DNA from 3 places in the Bacillus kalamii genome. Region 1 is predicted to be linked to each of the others. Evidence: riboswitches for the same ligand, from Rfam matches in the RefSeq annotation. Region 1 holds a riboswitch; each other region holds the start of a gene.
The links. A riboswitch is a leader RNA that binds a small molecule or an ion and turns the genes downstream of it on or off. The one in region 1 is predicted to bind cobalamin.
Positions count from the first base shown of each region.

Region 2: another riboswitch for cobalamin. It lies ahead of ABC357_RS01620 (hypothetical protein); the one in region 1 lies ahead of metE (5-methyltetrahydropteroyltriglutamate--homocysteine S-methyltransferase).
Region 3: another riboswitch for cobalamin. It lies ahead of ABC357_RS12560 (ABC transporter substrate-binding protein); the one in region 1 lies ahead of metE (5-methyltetrahydropteroyltriglutamate--homocysteine S-methyltransferase).

Region 1 is NZ_JBDFMI010000001.1:1,841,983-1,853,012, forward strand. Features, by position in the region: gene ABC357_RS09230 (DeoR/GlpR family DNA-binding transcription regulator) at 1-717, opposite strand, end outside; gene ABC357_RS09235 (class I SAM-dependent methyltransferase) at 996-1,763, shown strand; gene ABC357_RS09240 (acyl-CoA thioesterase) at 1,810-2,307, opposite strand; gene metE (5-methyltetrahydropteroyltriglutamate--homocysteine S-methyltransferase) at 2,280-4,586, opposite strand; cobalamin riboswitch at 4,712-4,856, opposite strand; gene ABC357_RS09250 (DHA2 family efflux MFS transporter permease subunit) at 5,364-6,851, opposite strand; gene ABC357_RS09255 (TetR/AcrR family transcriptional regulator) at 7,044-7,949, shown strand; gene ABC357_RS09260 (potassium channel family protein) at 7,984-8,337, shown strand; gene ABC357_RS09265 (aromatic acid exporter family protein) at 8,471-9,442, opposite strand; gene ABC357_RS09270 (hypothetical protein) at 9,500-9,847, opposite strand; gene recQ (DNA helicase RecQ) at 10,096-11,030, opposite strand, start outside.
Region 2 is NZ_JBDFMI010000001.1:305,610-316,639, forward strand. Features, by position in the region: gene ABC357_RS01605 (KDGP aldolase) at 1-68, shown strand, start outside; gene ABC357_RS01610 (beta strand repeat-containing protein) at 333-4,283, shown strand; gene rluF (23S rRNA pseudouridine(2604) synthase RluF) at 4,344-5,048, opposite strand; cobalamin riboswitch at 5,385-5,582, shown strand; gene ABC357_RS01620 (hypothetical protein) at 5,747-5,971, shown strand; gene mmgD (citrate synthase) at 5,972-7,087, shown strand; gene ABC357_RS01630 (bifunctional 2-methylcitrate dehydratase/aconitate hydratase) at 7,180-8,613, shown strand; gene prpB (methylisocitrate lyase) at 8,633-9,547, shown strand; gene ABC357_RS01640 (acyl-CoA dehydrogenase family protein) at 9,640-11,030, shown strand, end outside.
Region 3 is NZ_JBDFMI010000001.1:2,537,220-2,548,249, reverse strand. Features, by position in the region: gene ABC357_RS12600 (DUF6886 family protein) at 467-991, shown strand; gene ABC357_RS12595 (hypothetical protein) at 1,032-1,196, shown strand; gene ABC357_RS12590 (ABC transporter permease) at 1,350-3,428, opposite strand; gene ABC357_RS12585 (ABC transporter ATP-binding protein) at 3,425-4,183, opposite strand; gene ABC357_RS12580 (nucleoside recognition domain-containing protein) at 4,405-5,739, opposite strand; gene ABC357_RS12575 (FeoB small GTPase domain-containing protein) at 5,784-6,485, opposite strand; gene ABC357_RS12570 (FeoA family protein) at 6,466-6,726, opposite strand; gene ABC357_RS12565 (aminopeptidase) at 7,074-8,306, shown strand; cobalamin riboswitch at 8,362-8,543, shown strand; gene ABC357_RS12560 (ABC transporter substrate-binding protein) at 8,719-9,687, shown strand; gene ABC357_RS12555 (FecCD family ABC transporter permease) at 9,674-10,720, shown strand; gene ABC357_RS12550 (ABC transporter ATP-binding protein) at 10,730-11,030, shown strand, end outside.

The sequences.
Region 1 (11,030 bases):
ATTTTCTGGAAGCTGCCTGTCTGTAATGACCGTATTAATATGGGTAAGATCGAACGCCCGAAAGTTCGCATGTGCATCCACTTTCGTATGGTCAAATACCAAAATGATTTTGTCAGCTACCTTTACTAATTCCCTCTTAAAGTAGATGTCTTCTTCATGCCCGTAATACAAGCCATCCTTCCGTATACAGGCGCAACTTAGAAAAGCAATGTCAAAACGGTAATCCCTCAGTTTTTCAAAAGCTGCATATCCATTGACATGGCGGGTAGAATGGTTAAGAACACCACCGAGCATATGTATGGAAATGTGTTTATTCTGGGCCAGATAATAAGCAGTATCTATGGAATTGGTCACCGCTGTAATTCCCTCTGCTTGAAGAGATTGTGATATAGAGTGGACAGTAGTTGAAATATCTAAAAAAACCACATCACCATCTGACACGAAACTTGCCGCATGGCCGCCAATTCTTCTTTTACTCAGACTTTCCGCTTCCATACGGCTTTCAAAATGATCACAGGGATTAATTAATCGATGCCTTTCTGGAAGAGTCACTCCACCGTGCGTCCTTGCCACTAAGTTCCTTTCAGCCAATTTCACTTGGTCCCTTCTTGCCGTATCCCTTGATACGCCGAATAGCGAACAAATATCCTGAGTATTCATAAAGGTGTGTGTTTCTAAGTAGTTCAAAATTTTTAACATACGTTCTTCTTGATTCATGTCTTATCACCTATTCTTATTGTAAGTGTAAATAAGCAAAACTTCAAGTAAATTTAAGTATTTATGTGAATATACGCAAAAACACTTAATCCAATACTCAGTAAGTGTATGATTGATCAAAGAGCATCGTAAAAATTATACTAAAATATCTTTTTGATGTTGGCGCTTACACAAAGTATTTTCATTCACATTTGAAGCATACATAGTTATTGAATTTTCAAATAAATACATGTATAATATTGTCAATTAATCTGTACTATTCAGTTTGGAGGTTCTGTATGAGTCAACAGAAACGATATTGGAACGCCTCTTTATACGATGAAAAACATCACTTTGTCTCTGATCTAGGGAAAGATGTAATGGAGTGGCTAACGCCTCGCCACAATGAACACATACTGGACGTAGGCTGCGGCACAGGTGACCTTACATGGGCGATTAGCCGATCTTGCCAGTCTATTATCGGAATCGATTATTCTGCCGCCATGATCGAAGAAGCCCAGCATAAATATCCCTCTTTGCCATTTCAGCAATGCGATGCTTCTAATCTCCCGTTTCATGATGAATTTGATGCGGTCTTTTCCAATGCTGCCTTGCATTGGATGAAGGATAAACGACAGGTCATAAGGAAAATCTATGAAAGCTTACAACCTGGAGGAAGATTTGTTGCTGAAATGGGAGGAAAAGGGAATGTCCACATCATAACATCCGCTTTAAAGGAGGCAATACTGCTGCATGGTGTTGAATATGATGACAGGCAATTCCCTTGGTACTTCCCAAGTATAGGCGAGTATGCTTCTCTTTTGGAACAAGAGGGTTTTCACGTAAAGCAGATGCTCCATTTTCAAAGGCCAACACATCTAAAAGGAAAAGATGGGTTAAGAAACTGGGTTACTATGTTCGCTGATCATTTATTTCCGGATTCTTTGCCCAATCATTTAAAGGAAACCATCCTGCATGAAATGGAAGTAAAGCTAGAGCCTCTCCTTTTCCATGATGGAAAATGGATTGCCGATTATCAGAGGCTGCGGTTTATTGCAATCAAATGAAAAAGGCCCTGTCGTAACGACAGGGCCTCTTTCATTTGATCAGACATTATTTATTTTCAGCAATTTGCTTTTTACGGGCTTCATAGCGTTCCATTGCAAAACGATAGTGTTGTTTTTCTTCTTCTGTTTCAGGAATAACTTGAGGTACCGGTGATGGTCTGTTATTTTCATCCACTGCAATCATCGTTAAATGCGCTTGTGATGTCATTTTCTTTTCACCAGTAATCAAATTTTCAGAATGGATCTGAACAAAGACTTCCATTGATGTTCTATGTGCGCAAACAACACTTGCTTCTATACAAATCGCTTCTCCAGCAGTAATAGGCGCATGGAATTCAAATGAATCACTCCGTACAGTAACAACAGGCTTGCGGCAATGGCGCATTGCGGAAATAACGGCGATTTTATCAGCATATGCCATAACTTTACCGCCGAAAATGGTTCCGTGATGGTTTGTATCCGGAGGCAATACTAGATCCACTAATCTTGCTTTCGATTCACTTACTTTTTTTGGTGCTAATTCTTCTGTTTCAACTTTTGACATAACTCTTTTACATCCCTTTCAGTCCGTATAATCTTCGTTGCTTCGACCATATGTGTAAGGGAAGCAATCGTTTCTTCCTCTTTTCTGGTCTTTAATCCACAGTCAGGATTAATCCAAATTTGGTCGTTCTTGATTGTTCTTTTATATTGTACAATAATTTCTACTATTTCTTCAACTGAAGGGACTCGAGGACTGTGAATATCATAGACACCTAAACCTATACCTTTATCATAACCCTGCAATTGCTTCGATAAAAGCAGGTCTCCATGGCTTCGTGATGTTTCGATAGAAATGATATCTGCATCTAGTGCACTGATGACATCCATAAACGAATTAAAATCACAATAACACATATGCGTGTGTATTTGAGTTGCTGGTTGGACCGATCCGGTAGTGAGCAAGAAAGCACGGACTGACCAATCCAAATATTCCTTCCAATCTCCTTTTTTTAACGGAAGACCCTCTCTCAGTGCCGGCTCATCGACTTGAATCATCCGGATATTGTGTGTTTCCAACGATTCAACTTCTTGCTTCAATGCTAAGGCGATTTGATAGCACACTTGTTTTCTACTAATGTCATCTCTAACGAAAGACCAATTTAAAATGGTCACCGGGCCAGTCAGCATGCCTTTCATCGGTTTCTTCGTCAACGACTGGGCAAATACGCTTTCTTTAACAGTCATAGGTTCAATGAATGCAATATCACCATAGATGATCGGCGGTTTCACACAGCGAGAGCCATAAGATTGCACCCAAGCATTTTGGCTGAATGCAAACCCTCCCAGTTTTTCGCCGAAATACTCTACCATATCATTCCGTTCAAATTCTCCATGCACTAACACATCCAGATCCATTTTTTCCTGGATATCTACCCATCTTTTAATTTGTGACTGGATAAAGGTTTCGTATTCTATTTCATTCATTATGCCTGTTTTAAATTTCCGTCTAGCACGGCGGATATCAGGACTTTGAGGAAAGCTGCCGATCGTTGTTGTCGGAAATAATGGCAGCTTCCAAAAATCCCCTTGAATCATTTTTCGTTCTTGGTAAGGATGCGACCGGTGGAAATCTTCCTCTTTTATTGCCTCTAAGGCAGATTGTACATCCTGTCGGTTTCGGAAGGGTGAATTATTCAATGCAGCAATAGCTTCTGAAGCACGATCGAAAAGAGTATTTCTCTGTTCATCTCCATTCGAAAACGATTGGACTAAGCCTGTTATTTCGCCCAGTTTTTCATCTGCAAATGCCAATGCCCCCTTTAACGTAGGATCGATATTGGTTTCATATGTAAGAGTGACAGGTACATGCAACAAGCTGCATGAAGGTGTAATCCAAAGGCGATCATTGGAAACAAATTGCAGCAAGTAATCGATCTCTTTTTTCTTTTCTGTCAAATCACTTTTCCATATATTTCGTCCATCGATGATCCCGGCGCTCAACACTTTATCTTGCGGAAATCCAAATTGCTGCAAACATTCGAGATTTCGCTTTTTGCCATGTACGAAATCAAGGCCTATCCCTTGAACGGGCAAGGATACAACAGATTCATAGTGTTCCACTGAATCAAAATAAGTCTGCAGCATAATCCGTACCGATGGTGCCGCGTTGTGCAACTGGTGATATACGTTCTCTACTAGCTCTATTTGGTCTTCTGTCAGATGTGTCACAAATGCCGGCTCATCTATTTGCACCCATTTTACACCCTCTTGTTCAAGTTCTTCCAACACTTGACCATACAGTTTTGCTAAATCATTCAACAACTGTCCAAATTGATCGTGGTTATATCCTTTTGATAAAGAAAGAAATGTATAAGGCCCAACCATTACTGGTTTCCCTTCGATCCCAGCCAGTTTCTTAGCCTTTTTATAAGCATCTAACGGTTTATTTTCCACTAATGATAAAGTAGCGCCATTCCACTCAGGAATAATGTAATGATAATTGGTATTGAACCATTTGGTCATTTCACTGGCAACAGCAGAATCATTGCCTCTAGCCATTGAGAAATAGGTATCCAATCTGCTTTGAATATCTTGATAGCGGTCAGGGATCAGATTAAACATATGCGATAAATCAAGCATATGATCATAAAAAGTAAAATCATTGATCGGAATGATATCTAATCCAGCATCCTTTTGTTTTATAAGCCCCTTCAGTCTGATCTCATCCATATTCGCCAAAAAGCTTTCTTCGTCGATCTTCCCTGCCCAGAATGCCTCGAGGTTTTTTTTCCATTCACGTTGTTCTCCAATTCTTGGATATCCTAAATTACTGCTCTTCATCTTTTTCCATCCCCATTCTTATTCAATAAAAAAACACTTCTATCCCTTTGTAGTGAAGGTTAGAAGTGCACATCAAATAAACTAATTGATTGAAATTCTAACACCTCCCTATCACCCGTAGGTCCGCAGCGTTGTCGATAAAGGAAGGTAATCTGACTCAGAAAGAAAGGAACTCTTTCCTCACAGTGGCGGGACCGTGCTGGAATTTCACCAGGCTTCCCCTTTTAATCTTAATAAAATGATTAAGAAACCAATATCCACTATTTACATGTAAAAATATAATATCTAAATTAAATAAATATTATAAAAATTTAGAAAATCATACCATGTAAAGAATTTGAAGTCAATGTATTTTTATAATCCCTATTGGAAAACTGCGTTAATTAAATCGGTTGATATATAGATGAAAAATGAACAAAATTGTGCAGTTAAAATAACATGGAAGGTCAGTTTATTAATAAACAGAAAGAATGTTCTGCATCATCTGGTGGATAAATCATTAGAGTAAGAGCTTACAGATACTCTTCACATCTGCATTATATTTATGGGACAAAATTCCGGTTTGGATTATTAGATTGATATAACTTGATTTAGAGAAGAATAGGATACAATATCCAGAAACAGGAGTAGAGAAAAGGATACTTCAAAATCAGAGGGTCTGAATCTTTCATTTAGAGAAAAAAAACAAAAACTCATGTTTAACTTGGCATCATTATAAAAAGAACCCGGATGTTTATCATCCGGGTTCTTTTGGCATCATTTTTGCAATCTATACTATTATTTAGATACTGATTTTGTTTTTTCAACATCTACTACTTTTCTGCGGTCTTTCAAGAAGAAAGTCATCAGCAGTGCAATGATGCAAAGGATAAAAGTAAAGATGAAGGATCCATTGATTCCATCGATTGCAGCATCGGCCATTTTTTTCATATAAGCCAATTTGTCTGTAGCTGCCAAAGAAGCAGATGGTTCATGAGACTTCGTTACATTCGTCATGATGGTAACTAGAATGGCTGTACCGATTGATCCGGCTACTGTACGCAATGTGTTGTTTACAGCCGTACCATGACTGATCAATTTATTAGGCAGCGAGTTGATGCCTGCTGTTGTCAATGGCATCATAACCATTGAAATACCTAAGAATCGTGCTGCATAAATAAAGGTAATCCAACCCATGCTTGTATCCAAACCAAGGAACATAAACGGAACGGTTGCCACAACCAATATGGTTAAACCAGTAATGGATAGCCAGCGGGCTCCGAATTTATCAAATACGCGACCTGTGATTGGCCCCATAATCCCCATTAACAAGGCACCAGGCAATAAAACCAGACCTGAATACAATGCGCTCTTGCCGTGGATGCTTTGGATATAGATCGGCAATACGATACTCGCTCCAAGCATTGCCATATTCAAAATAGCACCGATAGCTGTTGTTAATGCATAAATTGGCGACTTAAATACTCTGAATTCGAGCATAGGGTTTTTCATGGTTAATTGTCTCCATACGAAGGCGATAATGCCAAGTACCCCAATAATTAGGGAAGTGATGACGATTGTATCATCCCAGCCATCGTTACCTGCAGAGCTGAAGCCGTATAGGACAGCACCAAAACCGATTGTAGATAACACAATGGATAAATAATCGATTTTTGGTTTGGATAATGGAACAACATTTCTCATTGCAAAGAATGCAAAAATGATATCCAGGATCGCAATCGGCAAGACAATGTAGAACAAGTAGTGATAATCCCATGTATCTACAATCCAACCAGAAAGGGTAGGCCCAATTGCAGGAGCAAACGCAATTACAAGACCTACCATTCCCATTGCCGCTCCCCTTCTTTCAACCGGGAAGATCATTAAGAATATTGTTTGTAATAATGGCATCATGATGCCGGCGCCCATGGCCTGGATAATACGGCCAACCAACAAGACACTAAAACTATTTGCAACAGCCGCAAACACAGTACCTATCGCAAATAGGATCATAGCGATCAGGAATAATGTTTTCGAGTTGATTTTATTAATCAATAAAGCAGTCAGCGGGATCATGATCCCATTCACGAGCATAAAGGCCGTAGTCAACCATTGGCCGGTAGATGCAGTTATATCCAAATCCTTCATAATCATAGGCAATGCTGTTGCCAGCAGCGTCTGATTCAGGATCGTTACGAAAGCCCCTACTAGTATAACTGCAACTAATAGAGGTCGATTAAATGGTTTTCCATGAATATCAGTCGGATTTTCATGTGAATAACTCATTTTTAATCACCCTCTCCAAATATTTCGTTTCCCGTAAAACCCGTTGTATATATTTTATACGTGTAGTACATTTAGCAATTTTACTACAGTTTCACCAATTGTCAATCAATTTGTATCGTTCATAAAAGTTGAAATATATAAATTAAACACTTATTATATTTTTATACTACCAGTCCAAAAAGGAGCCTAGTTATGATAAATAGACAGGAAATAATTATCACCTGTGCACAGAAATTATTTAACGAAAAAGGGTACTACTCTATTTCTGTACAAGACATAATTGATGCCTCTGGCATATCAAAAGGAACTTTCTATAATTACTTTCACAGCAAGAAGGATCTCGTATTAGCCATTCTTCAACATGTAAACGATGAAATCTCCATCGAACGCCAGCACATTTCAAAATCCGGAAGCAAAAAGGATAAATATCTATTAATGAAGCAAATATCGACTAAAATGACTATTTTCCGAAAATACCGTGTCTTTTCTTTGTATGAAGCTTTAGTAATGGAAAATAACAAAGATTTAAAGGAATTCATATCAAATGAACGTATTACTGAGGTCAGCTGGCTGACACAACGCTTTATTGATGTGTTCGGCGAAGAAATCAAGCGACATGCCTTTGATTTCGCAACGGCATTTTTGGGAAGCCTGCACCATCAAATACGCATATCAGAAATGATTTCTATGGAAAGCAAATCAATTGAAGATTTTATTGAATTCAATCTTTACTATTTGGAGTGCGCCATACCGATGGTGCTAGAAAAGAAAAGAATTCTTTTTCCTCCCAACGCCATTGAAATAGTAAGTCCGCTGTACTTGGAGTGCCCTTCAAACATGTTGGATAAAATCCATGGATTGCTAGATACCGTTTTAGTAGAAGCGCAAAATGAAACTACAGAAATTAATGAAATGCTTCAATTTATTCAAAAAGAATTAAAAAACGATGAACCGAGACTGCATGTCATCGTCAATGTGACACGAATCCTTTCTTCATCAAGCGACCTCCCTTCAGAACTGTCATTGCATTTATTGGAGCTGCTCCAATATACACAGATGTATATGAAGTTTAAGAATGAAAAGGCGCAGATCAACTAATCCCTTACTACAACATCGAAGGAGCTGGCAGCCATTGATTTCATTTATTCTAACAGCGAAACGGTTTCTGACATCTTTCTTTTCTTCTATGAAATTTAAAGCTTTTCGAAGGTTGTTCTATACACTGATCATGGTTTTATTATCAGGTACGCTCTTTTACCATGAGATTGAAGGAATGACATACTTTGACGCTTTTTACTTCAGCATCATGACGATCACTACCGTTGGAGATCCACATCTTGCTCCGCAGACTGTTTTTGGAAAATCCTTCACGATTCTATATGTAAGTGTAGGAATCGGCCTAATATTCACTTTCATCGGCTTTTTGACCAAAAGCATCATCAAGCATGAAGAAGAGTTTATAATGAATGAACGAAAAAAACAATAAATTTGCTTCTTACCCTCACAGCCATGAATGAATATTGTTAATCCCTTCACAATATTTACCCATCTTTTAAACAAAAGAAACATGTAAGTATAAAAGCCCTATTCCATTTCATCGGAATAGGGCAACTATCACGTTACAGTTCTCCATTTTTGACGATAACTTCTTCATAAAACACAGTCTTCAAACGGATGAAACGTTCTATTTCATTAATGAGGATCAGCAATGCTGCTCTTGTTTCAAACTCCTCCCTCGTTTTTGGCAAATCCATTCCGGCAAATGTCACCTTTAGATTCTGGAGGTTCTCCAGCAATTCCACGGCAGGATTATCCTGGGACATCGAAATACTCAACTCTTCAAGGAAATTTGCCACCATATCGCTTTGTTCGAAAGTAGTCGGCAAATGAAGAATAGTTGGAATCGCCCTGTGCAAAATATCGATTTGTTGCGAACGCATCTTGAAATAGCGATCGTAATAGTTCTCCTTTTTAGTGAACGTATTTTCCACATTCCTCTTTGCTACCGATAAGCCATTTTTCACACACTCGGATGTTTTGATTTCAAATTCATCATTCCAAATGGGCTCTTTCTTCCGAATAAATCTGGATAATTGCATGAGCAAGAGTTTCATGTTCTCCTCTGTTTCTTTTGCCAGCTGCTTAAGTGTATTTTCGGTGCTCGGCATATACAGATTGACTAACAGGGCTATGACGATACCGATCACAATTATATAGACTTCATTTAAAATAAAGCCAACCGATAATTGCTTTTCCATATACACCTGCATGATGATGACAAAACCAGGAACAATTCCATCCTGGAGGCTAAGTTTAGCCATGATCGGGATATACAGGAACAGCAACAAACCAATAGCTAAAGGCGTATAGGCCATTCCTTCAAATAATACTGCCGCAAACGCAATTCCGGCTATACCTGCGGAGAACCGCTTTAAAGCCACCACAACTGACTGTTTTTTAGTGCTTTGAACACTCAGTAACGTAATGATCGCTGCAGTGCTGGCATTATCCAAGTGCAGCAATTGGGCAATAATAAGAGAAACCATTGCTCCAATCGCTGTTTTAATCGTCCGTGATCCGATCGTAAACATTCCATACTTCCCTTCAATCATATTAAACGCTACTTCATATGACAGGAAATCATCGAATTACTTCAATTTTCCCATTAAGAAGAACATCATATAACCAAAGATCGACGCAATGACATAAAACGCCAAATATAACAAAGCACCCGGCCCCAAGAAAATCAAACTTAAAATAGCATAAACAATCAGGCTTAATCCTGTACCCATCAAAAAGCCTGTCTTTGTTATACAAGTCAGTATTCCTTGAACTGCAAATGCCAATGGGAAAATAACCAATAAACTAAAATTATAGAAGCCTTCCCATGAAGAATTGCCATGCGTGATCATGTAATCGGATAACAATGTCAAAACAATCATAACGATTGCAGGCATTATCAAAATAAAACTGTTCTTAGCTGTTGATTTTTTCATTTAAGCATCCCTTTTTAGTATGTATTTTTTTAGTCTAAAATAACATAAAAAACAGCAATTATTTCACAAAACCCTAATAAATCGATTATTAATAAAGTAGCGAAATATAATTATACTATTTTTATATAATGACTACTACCCGTGAAGCATAAAATGCACACACTACTAGTATATCTTTCTTTCTTAAACAGACAAATTATTTGTTTACTGCCATTATAAAAAGAGGAAGCCTTCACAGCTCCCGCTTTTTATCCTTTGTCTTTTTGTTCCATGGACAGCAAGAAGGCCCGGATCACAAAATAGGAAATCTCTTCTGGCAATACGTCACGCAATGCTTTCAAACCCTCACGTTCTACATTGTTTTGCACTGCTTCTAAAAGCAAAGGACGGTATTGATCGGGAATATAGGAGCTCCAATCTATATCCAATCCCTCATTATGGCATTTGAACAAATGTTGTTCGACTGTTGTTTCTTTTAAATCCCTTTTCATTGCGATTTCCTTAAGAGAAAAACCATCCTGCAATAATTGATATGTAACCAAATGGGATTTTTCCTTGGGCTCATCTAACAAAAGGCCTCCATCCTCAACCGGCTTGTCCAAGGAACTGCCAGGAGAATCTGTATCTGATGAATGCTCTTTAATGACAGCAAGAAATGCATCGCCGAACTTGTCCCTTTTTGCCTGCCCAATCCCTTTGACATCAAGTAATTCCTCCGAATTCCCCGGCATTCTGGAACACATGTCCAATAGGGTTTGATCCGAAAAGACGACAAACGGAGGCACTCCCTCTTTTGAAGCTATTTCTTTCCTTAACAAACGAAGAGCTTCAAATAGTGGATTATTCTTGGTTTGGCTCGTCTGTTCAGGGACTTTTGCTTCTTTTTTCCACACTTTTTCCCCGCTTTTAAGAACTGCCATTCCCTTTTCAGAAACCGTAAGAAACGGGAATTCACCTTGTTTCATTGTAATAAAGTCAGTGGCGATCAGATAATCGATGAAAGCATTCACTTGTTTCAATGAAGTATTTTTCATCAAATTATACGTTGAGAGTTCATCAAAATGGAATTGCAGCACTTTTTTATTGCGGGAACCTGTCAATACTTGCGATATCATATTTTTCCCGAATCTCTGCCCTGTCCGTATTATGCATGACAGCACCATTTGGGCCTCTCTTGTCATAT
Region 2 (11,030 bases), 1.5 Mb from region 1:
TTGATCCAGAAACAGGTAGGACAGAGGTTTCTAAAATGAAAGAGCTTTTAGCCATGCAGTGGCAATAGAGCTGTTGCTAATATAGAAAAGACATTCTTCTATTAAGAGAATGTCTTTTTTATTTTTTCAATAAAGATTCGAACCTCTTACTGCTCTGTTTAATATCATATAGAATATTGGTTTTTTCAATAGTTTAATACTCTTCAAACGAAAATTCGGCTTTATATAGATTGTTAGATATCTTCGTATGAAGGTGAAAGGGTTCATTTATAAATAAATGATGCAGGTGAATTCATGTCGACTACATTAAACGGATTCAGGAGGGCTTTCGAATGGGGAAATGCCGTAAATGTAATCAAGTAAATTGTGTTTGTTTTCCATATAGTGATTGTGGCGGAACTCAACCAGTCTTTATTCCAGGTCCTCCTGGGGCTACAGGTTCGACGGGAGTGACAGGAGCGCAGGGAAGCACCGGTGCAATCGGAGTGACAGGGCCCCAGGGAGCAACAGGTTCAACTGGAGCAACAGGAGTACAGGGAATCACCGGACCGACAGGAGTGACGGGAGCCCAAGGAGAACCGGGTCCAACCGGAGCAACAGGGACGGGATTATCTGACTCAGTGCCATTTGATCCAGCCATGGCGCCATCTTATGAAGAGGGACAGCTCGTACTGTTTGAGGGAGAATTTTATTTTGCAAATGTTTCAGATCCGGCCGGCTTGCCTTCTGATTCCCCAGATTATTCTCTTTTGGCTGTAACAGCCGTGACAGGCCCGACTGGAACCACAGGCCCAATCGGGGTAACGGGAGCACAAGGAATAACAGGCCCAATCGGGGTAACGGGAGCACAAGGAATAACAGGCCCAACTGGATTAACGGGAATTCAAGGAGCAACCGGCCCGACAGGAGTGACGGGAGCCCAAGGAGAACCGGGTCCAACCGGTGTAACAGGAACCCAGGGAATAACGGGTCCAACCGGTGTAATGGGTGCTCAGGGAGAAGTCGGTCCAACTGGATTAACGGGAATTCAAGGAGCAACCGGACCGACAGGAGTGACAGGAGCTCAAGGGGAACCGGGTCCAACCGGTGTAACGGGAGCCCAAGGGGAACCTGGCCCAATCGGTGTAACAGGAACCCAGGGAATAACGGGTCCAACTGGAGTAACGGGAGATCAAGGAGAAACCGGCCCGACAGGAGTGACAGGAGCTCAAGGGGAACCGGGTCCAACCGGAGTGACGGGAGCCCAAGGAGAAATCGGTCCAACAGGCGTAACAGGAACTCAAGGAGAAACCGGACCAACAGGAGTGACAGGAGCTCAAGGAGAAATCGGTCCAACTGGAGTAACGGGAGCTCAAGGGGAACCTGGCCCAACCGGTGTAACAGGAACCCAGGGAATAACGGGTCCAACTGGAGTAACGGGAGCACAAGGAATAACAGGTCCAACAGGCGTAACAGGAACTCAAGGAGAAACCGGACCAACAGGAGTGACAGGAGCTCAAGGTGAAATCGGTCCAACGGGAGTAACGGGAGCTCAAGGGGAACCTGGCCCAACCGGTGTAACAGGAACCCAGGGAATAACGGGTCCAACTGGAGTAACGGGAGCTCAAGGGGAACCTGGCCCAACCGGGGTAACGGGAGCACAAGGAATAACGGGTCCAACCGGAGTGACAGGAAACCAAGGAGCAACCGGACCGACAGGAGTAACGGGAACCCAAGGTGAAATCGGTCCAACAGGCGTAACAGGAACTCAAGGAGAAACCGGACCAACGGGAGTGACTGGAGCTCAAGGGGAACCGGGTCCAACCGGTGTAACGGGAGCTCAAGGAGTAACGGGTCCAACTGGAGTAACGGGAGCACAAGGGGAAACCGGCCCGACAGGAGTGACAGGAGCTCAAGGGGAACCGGGTCCAACCGGTGTAACGGGAGCCCAAGGAGAACCGGGTCCTACTGGTGTAACAGGATTGCAAGGAAATACGGGCCCAACCGGAGTGACAGGAGCTCAAGGAATAACGGGTCCAACTGGAGTAACGGGAGATCAAGGAGAAACCGGACCGACAGGAGTGACGGGAGTTCAAGGGGAAGTCGGTCCAACTGGTGTAACGGGTGCTCAGGGAGAAGTCGGTCCAACGGGATTAACAGGTTCTCAAGGAGAAACCGGACCGACAGGAGTAACGGGATCTCAAGGAGAACCGGGTCCTACTGGTGTAACAGGATTGCAAGGAAATACGGGCCCAACCGGAGTGACAGGAACTCAAGGAGAAACCGGACCGACAGGAGTGACGGGAGCCCAAGGGGGAATCGGCCCAACTGGTGTAACAGGAACTCAAGGGGAAATCGGTCCAACCGGTGTAACAGGAGCCCAAGGAATAACGGGTCCAACGGGTGTAACGGGTTCGCAGGGAGCAACGGGTCCAACCGGTGTAACAGGAACCCAGGGAATAACGGGTCCAACCGGCGTAACAGGAGTTCAAGGAATAACAGGCCCAACGGGTGTTACGGGTTCGCAGGGAGCAACGGGCCCAACTGGAGTAACGGGAGCTCAAGGAGCAACCGGACCGACAGGAGTGACAGGAGCTCAAGGGATTACGGGTCCAACCGGCGTAACGGGTTCACAGGGAGTAACAGGCCCAACTGGCGTAACGGGAGATCAAGGAGAAACCGGCCCAACCGGAGTGACAGGAGCCCAAGGGGAAACCGGACTAACCGGAGTGACAGGAGCACAAGGGGAAACCGGCCCAACCGGAGTGACAGGAGCCCAAGGGGAAACCGGCCCAACCGGAGTGACAGGAGCCCAAGGGGAAACCGGTCCAACCGGTGTAACGGGAGCCCAAGGAATAACGGGCCCAACGGGTGTAACGGGTTCGCAGGGAGCAACGGGTCCAACTGGCGTAACAGGAACCCAAGGAGCAACAGGTCCAACAGGAACCCAAGGAACAACGGGTCCAACTGGTGTAACGGGAGCCCAAGGAATAACGGGACCAAATGGGGTAACAGGAGTCCAAGGAGATACCGGCCCGACAGGAGTGACTGGTTCCCAAGGGATTACGGGTCCAACCGGCGTAACGGGTTCACAGGGAGTAACAGGCCCAACGGGCGTAACGGGTTCGCAGGGAGCAACAGGTCCAACCGGTGTAACAGGAACCCAAGGAGCAACAGGTTCAACCGGTGTAACAGGAACCCAAGGAGCAACAGGTCCAACAGGAGTGACAGGAGCTCAAGGAATAACGGGCCCAACCGGTGTAACCGGAGCCCAAGGGATTACTGGTCCAACGGGTGTCACGGGTTCGCAGGGAGCAACAGGTCCAACCGGTGTAACAGGAACCCAAGGAGTAACGGGTCCAACTGGTGTAACAGGAACCCAAGGAGCAACCGGACCGACAGGAGTGACAGGATCCCAAGGGATTACGGGTCCAACCGGCGTAACGGGAGTTCAAGGAATAACAGGCCCAACTGGCGTAACAGGAGCTCAAGGAGCAACCGGACCGACAGGAGTGACAGGAGCTCAAGGAATAACGGGTCCAACCGGCGTAACGGGAGTTCAAGGAATAACAGGCCCAACTGGCGTAACGGGAGCTCAAGGAGCAACCGGACCGACAGGAGTGACAGGAGCTCAAGGAGCAACTGGCCCAACGGGTGTAACAGGAACCCAGGGAATAACGGGCCCAACGGGTGTAACAGGATCCCAGGGAATAACAGGTCCAACCGGGGTAACGGGAGTTCAAGGAATAACGGGTCCAACCGGCGTAACAGGAGTTCAAGGAATAACAGGCCCAACGGGTGTAACCGGGGTAACAGGGGCTCAAGGAGCAACCGGTCCGACTGGGACGGTTACCTCTTTGGAACAGCCTTTCTTCAATAGCAATATTCAGCCACAGACAGTAGCCTCTGGAGCGAATGTTCTTAATTTGCTTCCGCGGCAAAGTGCTTCTGTCACCTACGATGCTGTAACGAGCACATTTACTGTCCAGCAAGCAGGTCTATATTTTTTGGACGTTACGTTAAGCACAAATTCTCCGACGACTGCTGGAGCAGTATTTTATTTGGTTTTGAATGGAGTGGCAACTACACAAAGTGCTCCTGCAGCGAATGCCAGCAATGGCGGGCCGATTAGTTTGATAAGGGTAGGTTCCTATGCTGTAGGAGATACCATACAAATCAGAAATGGCTCAACATTTAGTGTCACGCTTGTGAATGCACCCAATGTAGCAAACAGTTCCGGCCATGTCAGCTTCTTCAGATTCGCTACAGGCCCGTTGGGATCCATTGTTATTGTTAATCCTTAATGAATAAAGCGAATAGTTATCATAAAGAAAGAAGGCTCTGTGTGAAGGAGCCTTCTTTCTTTATGTTCTCGGGGTATAGCGAAGTTCTGAAAATAATTGCGTGCGTTCTTTTTCAGTTAAATCGCGCCATTGGCCAACCTTCAGGCCATCGAGTCTGATATTCATGATCCGTATGCGCTGAAGTCCCTTAACCTCATAGCCAAGGGCTGAGCACATACGGCGGATTTGTCTATTCAATCCTTGTGTCAATATGATTTTAAAGACATATTTGGACAGTTTTTTTACTTCGCAAGGCAGCGTTTTAGTATCAAGAATTTCAACACCGCTTGCCATTTGTTTCAGGAAATGAGTGGTTAATGGTTTATCCACCGTCACAATATATTCTTTCTCATGCTTATTTTCGGCACGGAGTATTTCATTGACAATATCGCCGTCATTTGTAAGGAGAATCAGGCCTTCTGAGTCTTTATCTAATCGGCCAATGTGGAAGATACGCAATGGATGATTGACGAAGTCTACTATATTTCCTTTAATATGCCTTTCGGTCGTGGATGTGATGCCGACAGGTTTATTAAGCGCAATATAGACATTTTGCTGTTCTGTCTTGATGGGTTTTCCATCCACCCTAACATCATCGCCATCTTCCACCTTGCTGCCGAGCTCAGCAACCATGCCGTTTATCGTCACTCTTTTTTCGGCAATCAGCTTATCTGCTCCCCGTCTGGATGTAATTCCAGATTCACCGATAAATTTATTAATTCGCAAACGTAAGCACACCTTTGATTTTAGTATTGTGTACTAAAGATAACGTAAAAAATGTTGAATGTAAAATAAGATGGAGTGCAATAGGGATTAGCAATATTGGGCGGACCCATGCCCTCTCTTTCTAAATTTCCAAGCTTCTCTTTTTACCCAAGGGAGAAGCTTGGATCAAAACTGATCAAATTTGTATATTTGTAGAAATCATTAATTAAACTCTTATTGTAGACTAATCAATTCTTTGGATGGATAATTTACTTCTTACTTAAGAATACAATTTGTGTTAACGGTAAAAATTGATAATTAAATGAATATTTGTTATATTTAACTCGAATTAACAATTTTATATGTGTAGAAGCAGGTGTAGATAGTTTTGTTTATTATCTACCTAAGAGGGAAGTTCGGTTAGAGTCCGACGCTGTCCCGCAACTGTATTTGAGAGTAATTCGAAAAAACCACTGTCTTCAGCTATATGAAGATGGGAAGGATCGAAGAACGATGACCAAAAGCCAGGAGACCTGCCTGCTTCAGCATACATCAATACCTACGAGGATAGGGGGTGTTAAGTGCGAGCAATGAAGGCATGTTTTTTTTTAGGAATAACACATGCTTATTTAGGTATCTGTTCGATTTCTTAACAACTTCTAATGGGAAGTTGTTTTTTTATTTTTCTTGATAGTACAAACAATTACGAGGTGGACACTATGTTTGGAACAGTTCAGTACTTTACCGATTGCTTTAAAACTTGTATTATGAACAATTTCATTATTGAAAGACCATTCACATTACATTCTTATTATGAACATCAGCTGAATGAGATTATGGGAAGGTCAGAAATAAACAATGAAAAAGACATTTTTTCAAGTAATCTTGAAAAGGCTTACAAAAATATAAGAGAAGAGTTATTTGGAGATAGGAGGATGGAATAAATGGAAACTAAGGATACATTTTTTCCTGGATTAGATGGTGTAGTTGCAGTTGAAACAAAAATTTCATTATTAGATACGAAAAATAGTGAAATTGTTATTCAAGGCTATGACCTTATTAAGTTATCCCAAACAAAAGAGTATTTAGATATCGTCTATTTATTGCTTGAAAAAAGCTTACCTAATTCCTCCGAAAAAGAAGCACTGGCAAAGAGTTTAAAAAACGAATATGAAATACCCGTGGAACTCTCAGAAATATTTAATCATCTTCCCACTCATACTCATCCTATGGACGGGCTTAGAACCGGCATCTCAGCACTCTCAGGATTTGACATTCACCTTGATGACCGTTCATTAACCGTAAATAAAGACCGTGCTTACCAACTGCTTGGTAAAGTACCGAACATTGTAGCGAACAGCTATCGGATCATTAACAAGATGGAATTGATTCACCCCACCGAAAGCCTTTCATATACTGCAAATTTTTTTAATATGATTACAGGCCGCATACCTACTCCATTAGAAGAAAAAATATTTGATCGTTCCCTAGTTCTATACAGTGAACATGAAATGCCAAACTCCACGTTTACAGCGAGAGTTATCGCTTCCACTCAATCTGACTTATATGGTGCATTAACTGGTGCAGTTGCTTCCTTAAAAGGATTCCTTCACGGAGGAGCCAATGAGGCCGTTATGTATATGCTAAATGAAGCCGGTACCGCTAAAAGGTTCGAAGAGTTGCTAACTACAAAACTGTTTAAAAAAGAAAAAATCATGGGATTTGGTCATCGTGTTTATATGAAGAAAATTGATCCTAGGGCAGTAATGATGAAGGAAGCGCTAAAAGAGCTTTGTGATGTAAAAGGCGACTATACATTATATGAGATGTGTGAAACTGGTGAAAGAGTAATGGAGAGAGAGAAAGGAATTTATCCGAACCTTGATTATTATGCAGCCCCAGTTTATTGGATGTTAGGCATACCAATTCCACTTTATACACCAATCTTCTTTAGTGCAAGAACGGTTGGTCTTTGCGCTCATGTAATCGAACAACATGCTAATAATCGAATATTTCGTCCACGAGTACATTATATAGGTGAGCGTCGCGTTCTTCATTAAAAGAAGGCGTGAACACAATTGTTGCCCATTAAATAAAAGTGGCGAATATCTATTTTTTTATATTCAGCTCCTAACAGAAAAGGAAGGGTCTCATGCTAAAAACAAATAATATTACCAAAACAGATACTTTATTGGAAGAAATCGCTGATTATGTATTGTATAAAGATATCACAAGTACAGAAGCATATCGCACGGCGCACTATGTATTGCTCGATACGTTAGGGTGTGGAATTCTCGCTTTAAATTATCCAGAATGTACGAAGCTGTTAGGGCCTTTCGTTCCTGGCACTATCGTCCCTAATGGAACCCGTGTTCCTGGTACTCCATATGTACTTGATCCTGTAAAAGGAGCCTTTAATATTGGATGCATGATTCGTTGGCTCGATTATAATGATACTTGGCTTGCGGCGGAATGGGGCCATCCATCAGATAACCTTGGAGGTATTCTTGCAGTCGCGGATTACTTAAGTCAAGTACGCCTTGCTGAAGGAAAAGAATCACTTCTTATTCGAGATGTTCTTGAAATGATGATTAAGGCACATGAAATCCAAGGCATTCTTGCTCTAGAAAACAGCTTGAATCGTGTAGGACTCGATCATGTTCTATTTGTAAAAGTCGCAACTACTGCAGTAGTCACGAAACTACTTGGAGGATCAAGACAAGAGATTATTAATGCACTTTCTAATGCCTGGATCGATAACTCTAGTTTAAGAACATACAGACACGCACCTAATACTGGATCACGTAAATCCTGGGCTGCTGGTGATGCCACAAGTAGGGGAGTTCACCTAGCATTATTGGCATTAAAAGGTGAAATGGGCTATCCAAATAGTCTTTCAGCACCTGTTTGGGGATTTCAAGATGCCCTCTTTAATAAAAAAGAATTAGTCCTTGGCCGTCCGCTCGATTCTTATGTGATGGAAAACGTTTTGTTCAAAGTGTCGTATCCAGCAGAATTCCATGCCCAAACAGCAGCAGAGTGTGCTGTTAAACTTCATCCTCAAATAGTGGACCGTCTTAATGAAATTGAGGAAATTATGATTATGACGCATGAGTCAGCTATCCGTATCATTGATAAAACAGGCCCCCTCTCTAACCCAGCAGACCGCGATCATTGCTTGCAGTATATAACAGCAATCGGGTTGCTTAACGGTGACATTAAAGCGGAAGACTACGAGGATAATAGTGCTCTAGACCCTAGAATTGATGCCTTGCGTGAAAAAATGAGTGTAGTAGAAAACAAACAGTATAGTCAAGATTACCTCGATTCGAGCAAGCGCTCAATCGCCAACAGTGTGCAAATTCGTTTCTTAGATGGAACTGTTACCGAAAAGATAGAAGTAGAATATCCATTAGGTCATCGGTTCCGCAGAGAGGAATCCATTCCAAAAATCAAAGAAAAATTTATGAACAATATAAAAACCCATTTTTCAATCAAACAACAGCGATTAATTGAAGAGACTTGCTATGACCAAAAAAGATTAGAAAATTTGAGTGTTATTGAATTCATTAATTTGTTCATCTAATAAAAGGAGATGGTCCTAAATGGCATGGATTGTAGATCAACCATTGACACAACAGGAACTAGCTAATCAATTTCAAAATCTTATGTCTAAAAAAACCATTTTGCAAATACCTGGTACTCACGATGCAATGGCCGCCTTGGTTGCCCAGCAAATAGGTTTTGCGGCTCTTTATTTATCAGGGGCAGCTTATACAGCTAGCAGAGGACTCCCTGATCTTGGTATTATTACTTCCACTGAAGTGGCAAATCATGCAAAAGACCTTGTGCGTGCCACTAATTTACCGGTTTTAGTAGATATTGATACAGGTTTTGGTGGGTATTTGAATGTTGCCCGAACAGCTAGAGAAATGGTGGAATCACTAGTAGCGGCCGTTCAATTGGAGGATCAACGGCTCCCTAAAAAGTGTGGTCATCTAAATGGTAAACAGGTTATCTCCACAGAAGAGATGGTACAAAAGATTAAAGTAATTAAAGAAGTAGCTCCCTCCTTACTTGTTGTAGCTAGAACAGATGCGCGCAGCATTGAAGGATTGGATGGAGCAATCGACAGGGCAGCTGCATATGTAGAAGCGGGAGCAGATGCAATCTTCCCAGAGGCCCTTGAATCTAAAGAAGAATTCCGATTGTTTAAGAATCAAATTAAAGTACCGCTTCTCGCCAACATGACCGAGTTTGGAAAAACTCCTTATTACACAGCAGAAGAATTTCAAGAAATGGGCTATCAGATGGTCATATATCCAGTGACATCTTTACGAGCGGCAGCAAAAGCCTATGAAAGAATGTTTCAGTTAATTAAAAAAGAAGGCACTCAAAGAGACGGAATCAAGGATATGCAAACGCGAAGTGAATTATATGACACTATATCCTATTACAATTTTGAAAATTTGGATAAAGAAATGGCAAAAACAGTCCTTAAAGAAGAACATAAATCCTAAACATCTAAAAAAGGCGATGATACGTAAAAAAACGTAAAGATCATCGTCTTTTTCAAATTTAATTGTAAAGAGTGAAAGTGAGGAATAATTTGATGGCCGAAGCGGAATTGCAATGGTATGAACCCTTTATTTCTCATCCAGAATCAATAGAGCATATGTTTATTCCAGAAGATTTTAGTGAAGAAGAGCAGCTCATTTCAAAAACCACAGATTTATTTGTTAAAAACGAAGTAATCCCTCTTCTTGAATTAACTGAAAAGTATGATTACAAAACCATAAGAGACTTGTTTAAAGCATCTGGAGAGCTAGGATTACTCGGTATCGAAGTTCCAGAAAAATATGGAGGTCTCTCTCTCAATAAAAAACTTTCTGGACTAGTGGCCGAAAAGATGGGCTCTGGGGGATCGTTTAGTGTCTCATTTAATATCCATGCGGGTGTAGGGACATTACCATATGTTTATTACGGAACTGAAGAACAAAAGAAAAAATATCTACCTAAACTCATATCTGGAGAATGGATTGGTGCGTATGCCTTAACGGAACCAAACGCAGGATCAGATGCATTAAACGCTAAAACTACTGCTGTTTTGAATAAAGAGAGAACAGCCTGGATCTTAAATGGTGAAAAACAGTGGATTACAAATGCAAAAATAGCTGATGTATATGTTGTCTTTGCTAAAACGACTGAAGGTATGACTTCATTTATCGTAGAGCGTTCTTTTGATGGAGTTTCGGTTGGCCCTGAAGAAAAGAAGATGGGCATTAGAGGATCATCAACAGCAACTTTAATCATGGAAGAGGTTAGTATACCAATAGAGAATGTACTTGGTACAGTGGGGAAAGGGCATCACGTGGCATTAAACATTTTAAATATGGCCCGTTTAAAACTAGCATTCTCAAACATCGGTATGTCAAAACAAGCATTAGCGCTTTCTATAACCTACGCTAAAAAACGTACACAGTTTGAGAAACCAATCATCTATTTTTCGATGATTCAAGAAAAGATTGCTAACATGGCCATTTCCATCTATGGAGCTGAAAGTTCTGCTTATAGAACTGCTGGACGGCTAGACAAACTTTTTACATCTGATCATTCATTAGAAGAAAAATTAAAGCAACTTGCTAACTATGCATCTGAATGTGCAATCAATAAAATTAATTGCTCTGAAGTCCTCGGTCGAATTGTAGATGAGGCTGTACAAATCCATGGTGGATACGGTTATATGCAGGAGTATGAGATAGAGCGATTATATCGAGATGCGAGAATTAGCCGGATTTTCGAAGGTACAAACGAAATTAATAGACTAACTATTCATAAAATTATAGTTAATAATGTGAACCAAACTAAAGAATTATCGCCCGAGCCTGTATTCAATAATCCAGGCAACCGAAATCAGCAATTTATTCAGCTCTCTTATTGGCTGTTCTATAAATCTTTAGCAGCTTTGAAACGTTCACAGATTTTAGACGATCAAGATCAAGA
Region 3 (11,030 bases), 700 kb from region 1:
CTTAAGTAATATTGGCATAGTGAAAATATAAGATGTATTTTTCTTACTGTCAATACTTATTTTTCCAGATGATATAGCAAGAAAGGTTTCAATAAAAGGATGATGGGATTGCACAGGCAGAGGAGCCGAAGCGATCCGTATTGAAACAGGCCATTAACTATCGAATCGGCGCTCAATGAAATGAATGGCATTCACTATCGTATGCGCGATTTATATGATTTGGGATGGGAAGAAGGATAAGAGCCAAATCATGATAGCGAAAATGAAATCGCATTTATCTCATTGGTTTCTGGACAGCGCCCGAAATGGCCAGCTGCATATATGGATTTTGTTTATAGCAGAAGTGATAGTATAATACAGTAATTGGAAAAGGGAGTATCGGTTAGGTACGTATTCTCTTATAAAGGATTTCTTCCTTATTGGTTTTAAACTAGATCGTCTATTTAAAAGAGGAGATAATGGGACTATGCGATTATTCCACGTAAGCGAAGAGAATGATATTCAAATCTTCCATCCAAGAAAACCTTCACGCACGGATCTTGATCCGACTATTCCTTTAGTGTGGGCCATTAATGAAGAATGCCTTCCCAACTTTTTGACGCCGAGACATTGCCCAAGAGTCTGCTACCATATAGGTCCGAATACGACAGTGGATGATAGTGAAAGGCATTTTTCTGCAACAACCAATACGCATGTCGTAATGATCGAACACAATTGGTTTCAAATTATGAAGGAAACGACGCTCTATCTATATGAATTCAACCCGAAGCAGTTTTCTTTGCTGGATGCCGATGCGGGTTATTATACCAGTATGCACACACAGGTTCCGATTGCAAAGACGGCAATTACAGACTTATTTAACGCACATTTCGAAAGAGGCGTTGAAGTGCGGGTTGTCGACCATTTGTGGGATGCCTATGATTCTATACAAAAAACCACCTTTAGATGGTCAATGTGCAAAATGGCCAATGCCAAGCCAAGGACTGCCTAGAAAAGGAGTAGAATGATAGAATGGTTATAAATGGTATAATATGTTAAAGATAGAGTTGGAATGGGGTGTTTATGTGGAGTTTATCGTTCTAATCGTATTGTTGGTATATCTGTTTGATTTCACCAAGTTCAGGCAGCAAAACCAGACAATCATCAAGCAGAATGAAGAGATGATAGCTTTACTAAAGGAAATAAAAGAAAAGTAATATGTGCTTATCTCTCATAGGGAATGGTTCTCTGAAAGATAGCGGAGAACAAAAGATATCTATTATATAGGAAGGTCGAATAAACGAGACTAGAGATTATTCGAATTGAAAAAAAAGCTTGGAGGGATATAATCCCTCCAGGCCTTTTGGGCTTTAAGAATCCAACTGGTTCAATTCCTTCATATATTTTCGGAAGCTAATTATATACATACCAATTTGGATGATAATGAAGAAGGACCATACTATGGATAGGTGCATGAGAATAGGTAAGAAATCCGTTGTATGGAAGTAATCGGTCAATGACATATATGCGCCGACTAGGAGCGAGAAGAAAATCGGTACAAAGAAAATAATGGCCAATTCTTTAGAGATTAACGTTCTGATTTCTTTTGTGGTAATGCCGATTCTTTTTAGTGAAACGATCCTTTTTTTATCTCGGTCGATATCGGCAAGCACCTTATAGAACAGCACTACACCAGCAGCCAATGTAAGGATGGCGCCAATAAAGGCCATAAGGAAAAAACGGCTGCCTGTCTGTTCTTTTTCTATGCCGAGCTGCTTCTGTTTATATACGGGCAATAGATCTTCTTTTAGATTCATCTGTTCATTATCCGATATATCAAACACAGACTTTTTGTATGTCCATTCGTTATGTGTAAATCCATTATCCTGTTTAAGCTCCTCTTTCAAAGCAGTAAATGCTTCTTCAGGTATATTCCCTTTTATGAGGTGCATTACTTTAATAGCTGATTGACTTACTGATTTTCTGAATTGGTTATATTGTTCATCATTAAGGATAAAGGCATCTCCAGAGTGGTAAGCTGAATAATCATACACAAAATTTGTGAAAGGCTTATTCAGCGACGTAAGCCGGTTGCCTTGTATCGTTAAGGTAGCGCCCTTACTCAAAGCGTCTGACAGTATTTGTTTTTTCTTTTCCATGTCAAAACTATTTGCCAATTTCCTCTCAAGTCCAGGCAATGCTTGCAACGAGGTCAGCACCATATTCTCTTTTGGATCGGGCGGAGAGAGTGGAACGCTGCTTATATACACTGCTTTGCCCGGTGGAACCTCTATGTTTTCTTTCATATGTTTATTATAATTTCGTGCAGCGATGATATTGGTTTTGCTATCATCCATGGTAATATTTTGTCCGCTTGTTTTAAAGCTGAAGACGTCTATAAATTCAAAAGAACTGACGGATGTAACGGTACTTCCTTTCTTTTTAAGAGTCGTTAATAGGTCTCCGGTTTCCGTTTTATTGTATAGGGCTGTTTCTACATAGGAAACATCGTAGGGAAAATACTTATTGATTTTCGGTACTGATGAAACGTAAGAGGAGTAAAATAAGCCAACAAAAAAGATGGCACTGGTCATCAGCACTGAAACCAAATAAAGGGTTTTCTTAAATGTGCCGAATCTTTGCGAAAGATTTCCAAGTATCAGCATGTTAGTGTGATAAAATTTTTTGAACGGTTTAGCGACCTTTAAAATGAGGCTTATTAAGCTGCCATATATGAAATATGGCGCAGCCAGCAAAATAGCAAAACGGACCCTTAACCATATGTCCGCTTCTTCACTGGATGATCGACCGAGTGTGAATAACGCCCAAAAGAATAAACAAAGAGCAATCAGACCCAAAAGGATATTGCCCTTCTGCTTTTCATTCGTCTGGGAAGCCTTAAGGATATCAATGATGGAGGTTCTCCTTATATAAAATTGTATAAATAAAAAGTTGCATAGATTGATCAAAAAAAAGACGATGGCCGTTGTGATAAAGGCGATTAACGGCAGCTCGAATACGACTGGATTATATGGCAGTTGGTGATTCAGAGCCACAAAGAATAATTTCGAAAAAACGACGCCGAATACTAAGCCTGATAGAAGTGACATGATGAAAAGTGTTAAATTCTCCAATAAAATCATGATGGAGAGGTTTTTGGATGTCATCCCCAATGTCATATACATTCCCAATTCTTTTCCGCGATACTTTAAAAAGGAAGTATTAGTATATGAAATAAAAAATACAGAAAACAGAATAAGGATGATGAGGCTAATGTTGATCACTTCGTATAAGGCTGTGATATTAATGTTTGTCATAACATCTTTATTGAATAAGAGACAGCTTAGTATAAATAGCATGGTAACTGTCATCGAGTTGACCAAAAAATTAGAGATATATTTCTTGAAATTGTATATGAAATTTTTGCGTATAATGTCTTTAAACGTCATGCACGACCGCCTCCAACGACACTTTGTGCTTCCAAAATACGGTCGAAAAAGATGCGACGGTCGCCTGATGACCTTAATTCCATTTCAATTTGGCCATCTTTGATGAAGACAATCCGTTTACAGAAAGAAGCCGCAAAGGGATCATGTGTCACCATCACTATAGTGCTGTTCCACTTGCCATTTAAATCGCCCATGATATTCATAACGTTTGTTGCAGATTTAGAATCGAGGTTGCCGGTGGGCTCATCAGCGAAGATGACTTGCGGGTCATTCGCCAATGCTCGGGCTGCTGCCACTCTTTGCTTCTGGCCTCCGGATATTTGGTAAGGATATTTGTTTTGTATAGAATCTATACCAAGGAATGCGGATAACTGATTGACTTTTTCTTCAATCACTTCGGGATTTTCTTTGTCTAAAATCAAGGGCAACGCAATATTTTCCTGAAGGGTAAGGCTGTCCAATAAATTAAAATCCTGGAATATATACCCTATTTTTTCTCTGCGGAAAAGGGCCATCTCGTCTTTTGACATCTTAGTAATGTCTCTTTGGTCGATGGTGACACTGCCGGACGTCGCTTTATCTACACCCGATAAAATATTGAGCAAAGATGTTTTTCCGCTGCCGCTTGGCCCCATTATGCCAACGAATTCTCCCTCGGAGACTGTTAAGTCTATGCAGTTAAGAGCTGCGGCCTCTTTGGTCCCTTTATAGCTATTATACATTTTCACTAGTTGATTGACTGTAATGATTTCCATTTGTACCTCCGTTATAACGCTGATTTCTATATATAGAATAGAGCATGAGAAAGGTGAAGATACATCTAATAACCTTACATAACCTTTCATTTCTGTAAGGTTATACGGATTCTCGCTTTTTAATGGCAGTATATCCACGCATCGGTGAGGTATACGTACTGGATGATCTGAAGGAAATAAAAAAGGGAACGAGTTTTCTCCGCTCGTTCCCTTTTATTTCTTTATACCAACCCGAAGCCGCGGACGATTGCAGCTACCAGGAAGGTAACACCTACAGCGATGGCTGTAGGGATGATGAATGACATAAATGTCCATTTGGCACTTTTCGTTTCTTTATAAATATTCAACAGAGTAGTCCCGCAAGGATAATGCAGTAATGAGAAGAGCATCATATTAAGTGCGGTCAGCCAGGTCCATCCCTGGTCGAGCAGTATTCTTTTAAGCTCAGACATTTGTTCCACTTCTGTTAAGGAGCCTGTCGAAAGGTAGGCCATTAATAGAACAGGAATGACAATTTCGTTGGCTGGAAGTCCGATGATGAAGGCCGCCAGTATATACCCATCCATCCCGAGCAACTGGCCGAATGGATCCAGGAAGTTGACGAAATGCATAAGAATACTAGTATCGCCCATATCGATGTTGGCCAATATCCAGGTCAATAAGGCGGCGGGTGCAGCCACTTTTATCGCCCGATTCAGTACAAGCAAGGTTTTATCAAGGCTTGCGCGCAAAATGGTATCCCAAAACTTCGGCCGCCTATACGGGGGCAATTCCAATGTGTAATGAGTCGGAATACCTTTTAATGCAGTTTTTGATAAAACCCATGACACGGTCAATGTGACAAAGACGCCAATCAGCACGAAGCCGATCAGTATGGCTGATGTCATGAGTGTTGCCGAAAGCCCGGTAAAGCTGGCAGCCATAAAGAGGGAGGCGAGCAGGATCAATGTTGGCCACCGGCCATTGCAAGGAATGAAATTATTTGTCAGAATGGCGAGCATGCGCTCCCTCGGGGACTCAATGATTCTAGTACTCATGATGGCTGCTGCATTGCAGCCGAATCCCATAGCCATTGTCAAAGATTGTTTTCCGTGGGCGCCGGCCGATTTGAATAATCGATCCATGTTAAAGGCCACCCTAGGGAGATAACCGTAATTTTCCAATAGTGCAAACATTGGAAAGAATATAGCCATCGGTGGCAGCATAACTGAAACAACCCAGCCAGTTCCTCTGAACAAACCTAGAACCAGCATTCCGTGGAGCCATTCAGGCGCATGAAGGAAGGCGAATAATGCCGTTAATTTGGCTTCTAGGTAATTGAACAGATCGGCCAATAAAGAAGATGGGACATTCGCCCCTGCTATAGTCAGCCATAATACAATTCCGAGCATAATGAACATAATGGGGAAGCCCCATAATTTACTGGTGAGAATCTTATCTAGCTTTTCTGTTTTGAAGTCTCTCTCGTTTTTGGTGGAGACGACAGCCTGGGAGAATCGGTGTGTCTGCCTGTATATACTTCCTACAATATCTTCACGGACAGTTGTGGAAGCCATGCCGGCCGCTTTTTCCGCAATTCTGTCCAGTGTTTCTGCACTATTCACACAATCACGCTCTCTTTCCGGGGCAGCCTCTCCTTCAGCGACTGCAATAATGCATCGTCGCCGTCGAGCAATCGCAGGGCAATCCATCTAGTTGGATAATGATCGCCGAATAGGCCTTTAATATCTTTCTCTAGGCTCAGTATTTGTTCTTCTATGTCAGGCGGATATTCCACAAGGTAAGGGGCGACAGAGGTGTTGCCATGAACCATATCGCGTACTTTTGCAAGTAGAACATCCAGGCCGGCTTTATTCCTTGCCGACATCTGTACGACTGGCACGCCCAGTTTTTTTGATAATAGTTGGCTATCCACTTGGATGCCTTTCTTTTTCGCTTCATCCATCAGATTTAGACAAATAATCACCAATGAAGTCATCTCAAGTACTTGCAAGGCCAGATTCAGGTTGCGTTCAAGGCTTGTCGCGTCCATCACAACCAAGGTAACATCAGGCTTCTCGAAAATAATGTAATCGCGTGCTACTTCTTCATCCGTGGAATTGGAGTATAGAGAATAGGTTCCCGGCAGGTCGATCACCTCATAGGTTTCCTTGCCGAACATATAAGAACCGATTGCCTGTTCAACTGTTTTTCCCGGCCAATTCCCTGTATGCTGGTTCATGCCCGTCAAGGCATTGAATAAAGTGCTTTTCCCAGTATTGGGATTGCCGGCTAACGCTATCCTATAGGTATGTTCGCTCATTTGCACTCACTCTTTCGCCAAAAATTTGATCACATTCCTCTTTCCTGAGAGCTATCGTGGTACCGCTGACCCGAAAGGCAATGGGGTCGCCAAGAGGGCTTTTTTGTATCATTTCAACTGCAAAACCGGGTACGAAACCTAAGTCCAATAATCGTCTGCGCATAACGGGTTCTATTTGCAGGGTGGAAACGATCAGTTTGTCGCCCGGCTGTAAAGAAGATAGGGGAACTTGTTGATTCAAATTGGTCATCTCCTTTATTTTTTCGTTTCTGTAAAAATGTTTCCTTAGTGCAACTTTTGTACATATTATAGCTCATCTTCTGAAAAAAACAAACATTAATTTGTTTCTTTTTCCCTGAAGATGTTGTTTTCCGATGTGAAATGATGCTGGTACCTATACGATGTTGTTCTAAATTTTATGAAGATATCCATGTATTTGTGAAAGATTTTTTTAGGAAAAAAGGAGGGAACAAGTGGTAAAAGGTGAAAGTAAAATTTGACAGTCTTTTCAGAAATATAAATTCTTGGACGTGAGGTGCTATAATAGATACAATTGTAATGAATATTCAGTCAGAGGAGTGGTAGGATATGAAAGATTTCAGACAAAGTCTAGAAAAATATGCAGAGCTAGCTGTTAAAGTGGGCGTTAATGTACAGCCCGGGCAAACGCTTGTTGTGAGAACAACGCTAGAAGGTGCGGAATTAGTCCGCATCATTACGAAAAAAGCATATGAAGCAGGAGCGCATAATGTCATTGTCCAATGGAGCGATGATACAATCACCCGCTTGAAATATGAGCATGCAGGGGATGACGTGTTCAAAACATTCCCTGTGCACCAGGCAAATGAAACAAATGAACTTGCAGAGCAGGGCGCTTCATTCCTTTCTGTTATTTCGTCTTCTCCTGATTTGTTGAAGGGTGTGGCATTGGAACGTTTGGCGAATAACCAGAAAGCATCCGGTCAAGCGTTAAGCAAATTCCGCCAAATCATGCAAGCGGATAAAGTATGCTGGTCCATTGTGGCTGTTCCATCCCAGGCATGGGCAGATATGGTCTTCCCGGATGCACCGGAAGAAGATCGAATTACGCTTTTATGGGAAGCAATCTTCAAGGCGACTAGAATCGACCAGGATAATCCTGTGGAAGCATGGAAGAAACATGATGATACATTACATACAAAAGTGGACTATTTGAATGGAAAGCATTATAAAAAATTGCATTATAAAGCGCCAGGTACTGATTTGACAGTAGAACTTCCGGAAAAACATATTTGGTGCGGCGCCGGAAGCATTTCTGAAGCTGGCGTGGAATTCATGGCAAACATGCCTACTGAAGAAGTGTTCAGTATGCCGTTGAAGACTGGGGTGAACGGAACTGTTTCCAGTACAAAACCATTAAGCTACAACGGCAATATCATTGACAACTTCTCATTGACTTTCGAAAATGGCCGTATTGTCAACGTAAAAGCAGAAGTGGGCGAGGATGTATTGAAGGATTTAATTGAAACAGATGAAGGCTCGCATTATTTGGGAGAAGTGGCTTTGGTGCCTCATCATTCGCCAATCTCTGAATCCAATATCCTTTATTACAATACACTTTTTGATGAAAATGCCTCAAACCATCTGGCTATTGGAAGTGCGTATGCATTCAATTTGGATGGCGGCAAAACAATGTCGCGTGAGGAACTGAATGAAAACGGAGCAAATGAAAGCATTACACATGTTGACTTCATGATCGGATCCGACCAAATGGATATCGATGGCATTACAGAAGACGGTAAGGAAGAACCAATCTTCCGAAATGGAAATTGGGCATTCTAATTAATGGCTGACAAGATTCTGTATTTGTTGTAAAATAATGGAGTATACATGGATAATTAAATACGATTTTTGAAGTGCCTGTAATCAGGATAATAGGGAAACTGGTGAAAATCCAGTGCAGCCCCCGCTACTGTAAGCATCTTTTTTATGACCCGCTTGCCACTGAACCTAGTTTGGGAAGGCAGCGGAAGCTGTATGATGCGAAGCCAGGAGACCTGCTTTAAAAAGGGATAACTTGTTTTTCGGAGGGAAAAGTAAGTCAAGCAGGTTATTGTATGTGACTTACATTTAATGAGAGCCTTGACTTTATAGTCAGGGCTCTTTTTCATATCTCCCGTAGTTATTTATACATGTATCAGAAGATTCTTACATTTGTTGACTAAAGGAGTGGGGGAAGACAATGAATAAACGGATGATGAAGTTTATTAGTGCAGCAACCCTGTTGTTTTTGCTTGTATTCGGAGCATTGGCAGGATGCGGAACAAGCGATGAGGGAAAAAAGGAAAACAATGAAAAACAATCGGCCAGCAGTGAGCAGAAGGCATTTCCGGTTACATTTAAGGATGACTCTGGAAATGAGGTAACCATCAAAGAAAAGCCTACAAAGATTGTTTCCGTTTTGCCGAGTACGACAGAAACTTTATTTGCATTAGGCTTGGATAAAGAAATTGTCGGAGTATCCGACTTTGATAACTATCCAGAAAAAGTGTCGAAAAGGCAAAAAATCGGCTCGCAGGATATCAATGTAGAAAGTGTGCTTGCATTGGCGCCTGATGTTGCCTTTATTTCAGAGTACCATGCCAGAAGCCATGCCAATGTGGTAAAGCAATTGCAGGATGCAGGCATTACGACCATTGTCAATAATACATCCCAAAGTACGTTCGATGATACGTACAAAGCCATTGAAATGATCGCTAAAGCTACCGGTACAGAAAAGAAAGCTGAGGAAATAGTGAAGGGCATGAAGGAAAAGGCAGCAACCATCCAGCAAAAAGCAAAAGAAGTAAAAGGAAAGAAAAAAGTATGGATTGAAACGTCCGCACCACCGGAAATGTATAGCGGAGGGAAGGGAACATTCCTTGATGAATTGTTGTCAATCATAGGAGCTGAGAATGTTGCAGGCCGACAGGAGGGCTGGATCAAGATGAATGAAGAAGAAGTGGTCAAGCTCAATCCAGATGTCATTGTTACAACATATGGCTATTATGATAAAAATGCGGTTAATCAGGTCATAGAAAGAAAAGGCTGGCAAGAAGTGAATGCAGTGAAGCAAAAGCAAATTTTTGATGTGAACAGCGATTTGGTCTCAAGACCGGGCCCTCGTTTGGCGGACGGTTTAGAGGCGCTCGCCAAAGCCGTATATCCGGATGTTTACCAATAAACGGATAGCGGCTCTGACGGCAGTTTCGACCGCACTTGTTGCAGCGAGCCTAATAGCGGGAGTTTTCTTCGGTTCCGTGCCGGTGTCAGTGTCCGATATTCTAAGGATACTGTTCGGTAAACTGTTCCATATGAATCTGTTTGAAGGAGACCGAAATATTGAAATGATTGTTTGGACGATCCGTTTTTCCCGGGTAATCCTTGCCTTTTTGGTCGGTGCCTCATTAGCTCTTGCAGGGGCGGCATTTCAAGGGTTGTTAAGAAATACCTTGGCGGACCCCTATACGATAGGCGTCTCTTCAGGGGCGTCTCTCGGTGCTGTCCTTGTCCTGTTTTTCCATGTGCCTGCAACATTTCTGGCCGGCTATTTGCAACCTGTGGCGGCTATTCTCTTTGGATTCCTTACACTGCTGTTGGTATTAGGCATTTCGCATTATTCGACCGGCCGAATGTCCAATCAAACAATCATTTTGGCAGGAGTCATCATTTCTTCTTTTATGAGCGCCTTTATTTCATTGATGATTGCTTTATCGCCAAGAGAAGATTTATCCAATATCCTTAATTGGACTATGGGGAGTGTTGCCATGAGGGGATGGGGGCATGTGGCGCTCATTCTTCCCTTTTTCTTGATTGGAGGCTTCCTTATTTTAATACATGCACGCGAATTGAATGCAATGGCACTTGGTGAGCAATCCGCCCGATTTTCAGGCATGGATGTGAAGCGCAAGAAGCAGCTCATTTTGATTGGTGCATCCATTCTTACAGGAGGGGCTGTTGCCGTATCCGGAGCAATCGGATTTGTCGGATTGGTCATTCCGCATCTTGTGCGTTTGATAATTGGCGCGAATCATCGGCATGTTCTTCCTTTTTCTCTAGTACTAGGCGGCTCTTATTTGGTACTGGCCGACTTGGCGGCCCGCATGGTGATTGCCCCAAGGGAACTGCCAATCGGTGTCATTACGGCTCTGATCGGTGCCCCTATTTTTGCCTGGCTGCTGATCAAGCAAAGAAAGAAAATGGCCAATAGAGTGTAAGGAGGCTCGATGATGATTACATTAACAGATATAACGGGAGGGTATAGCCGGCAGGCTGATATTGTAAGGAATCTCTCACTGAATGTTGAAAAAGGCACTTTCTTTTCGCTAGTCGGGCCAAATGGGAGCGGTAAGACAACCTTAATCCGATTAATGATGGGGGCTTTGCAATTGAGGGCCGGAACCGTAATGATAGCCGGCAAGCCTTTAGAAGATTATTCAGTAAAGGAGCTAGCACGGAAAGTGGCAGTCATGACCCAGGAGAATGAAGTAGGAATGGATTTTTCGGCTTGGGAAATCGTCGGCCTTG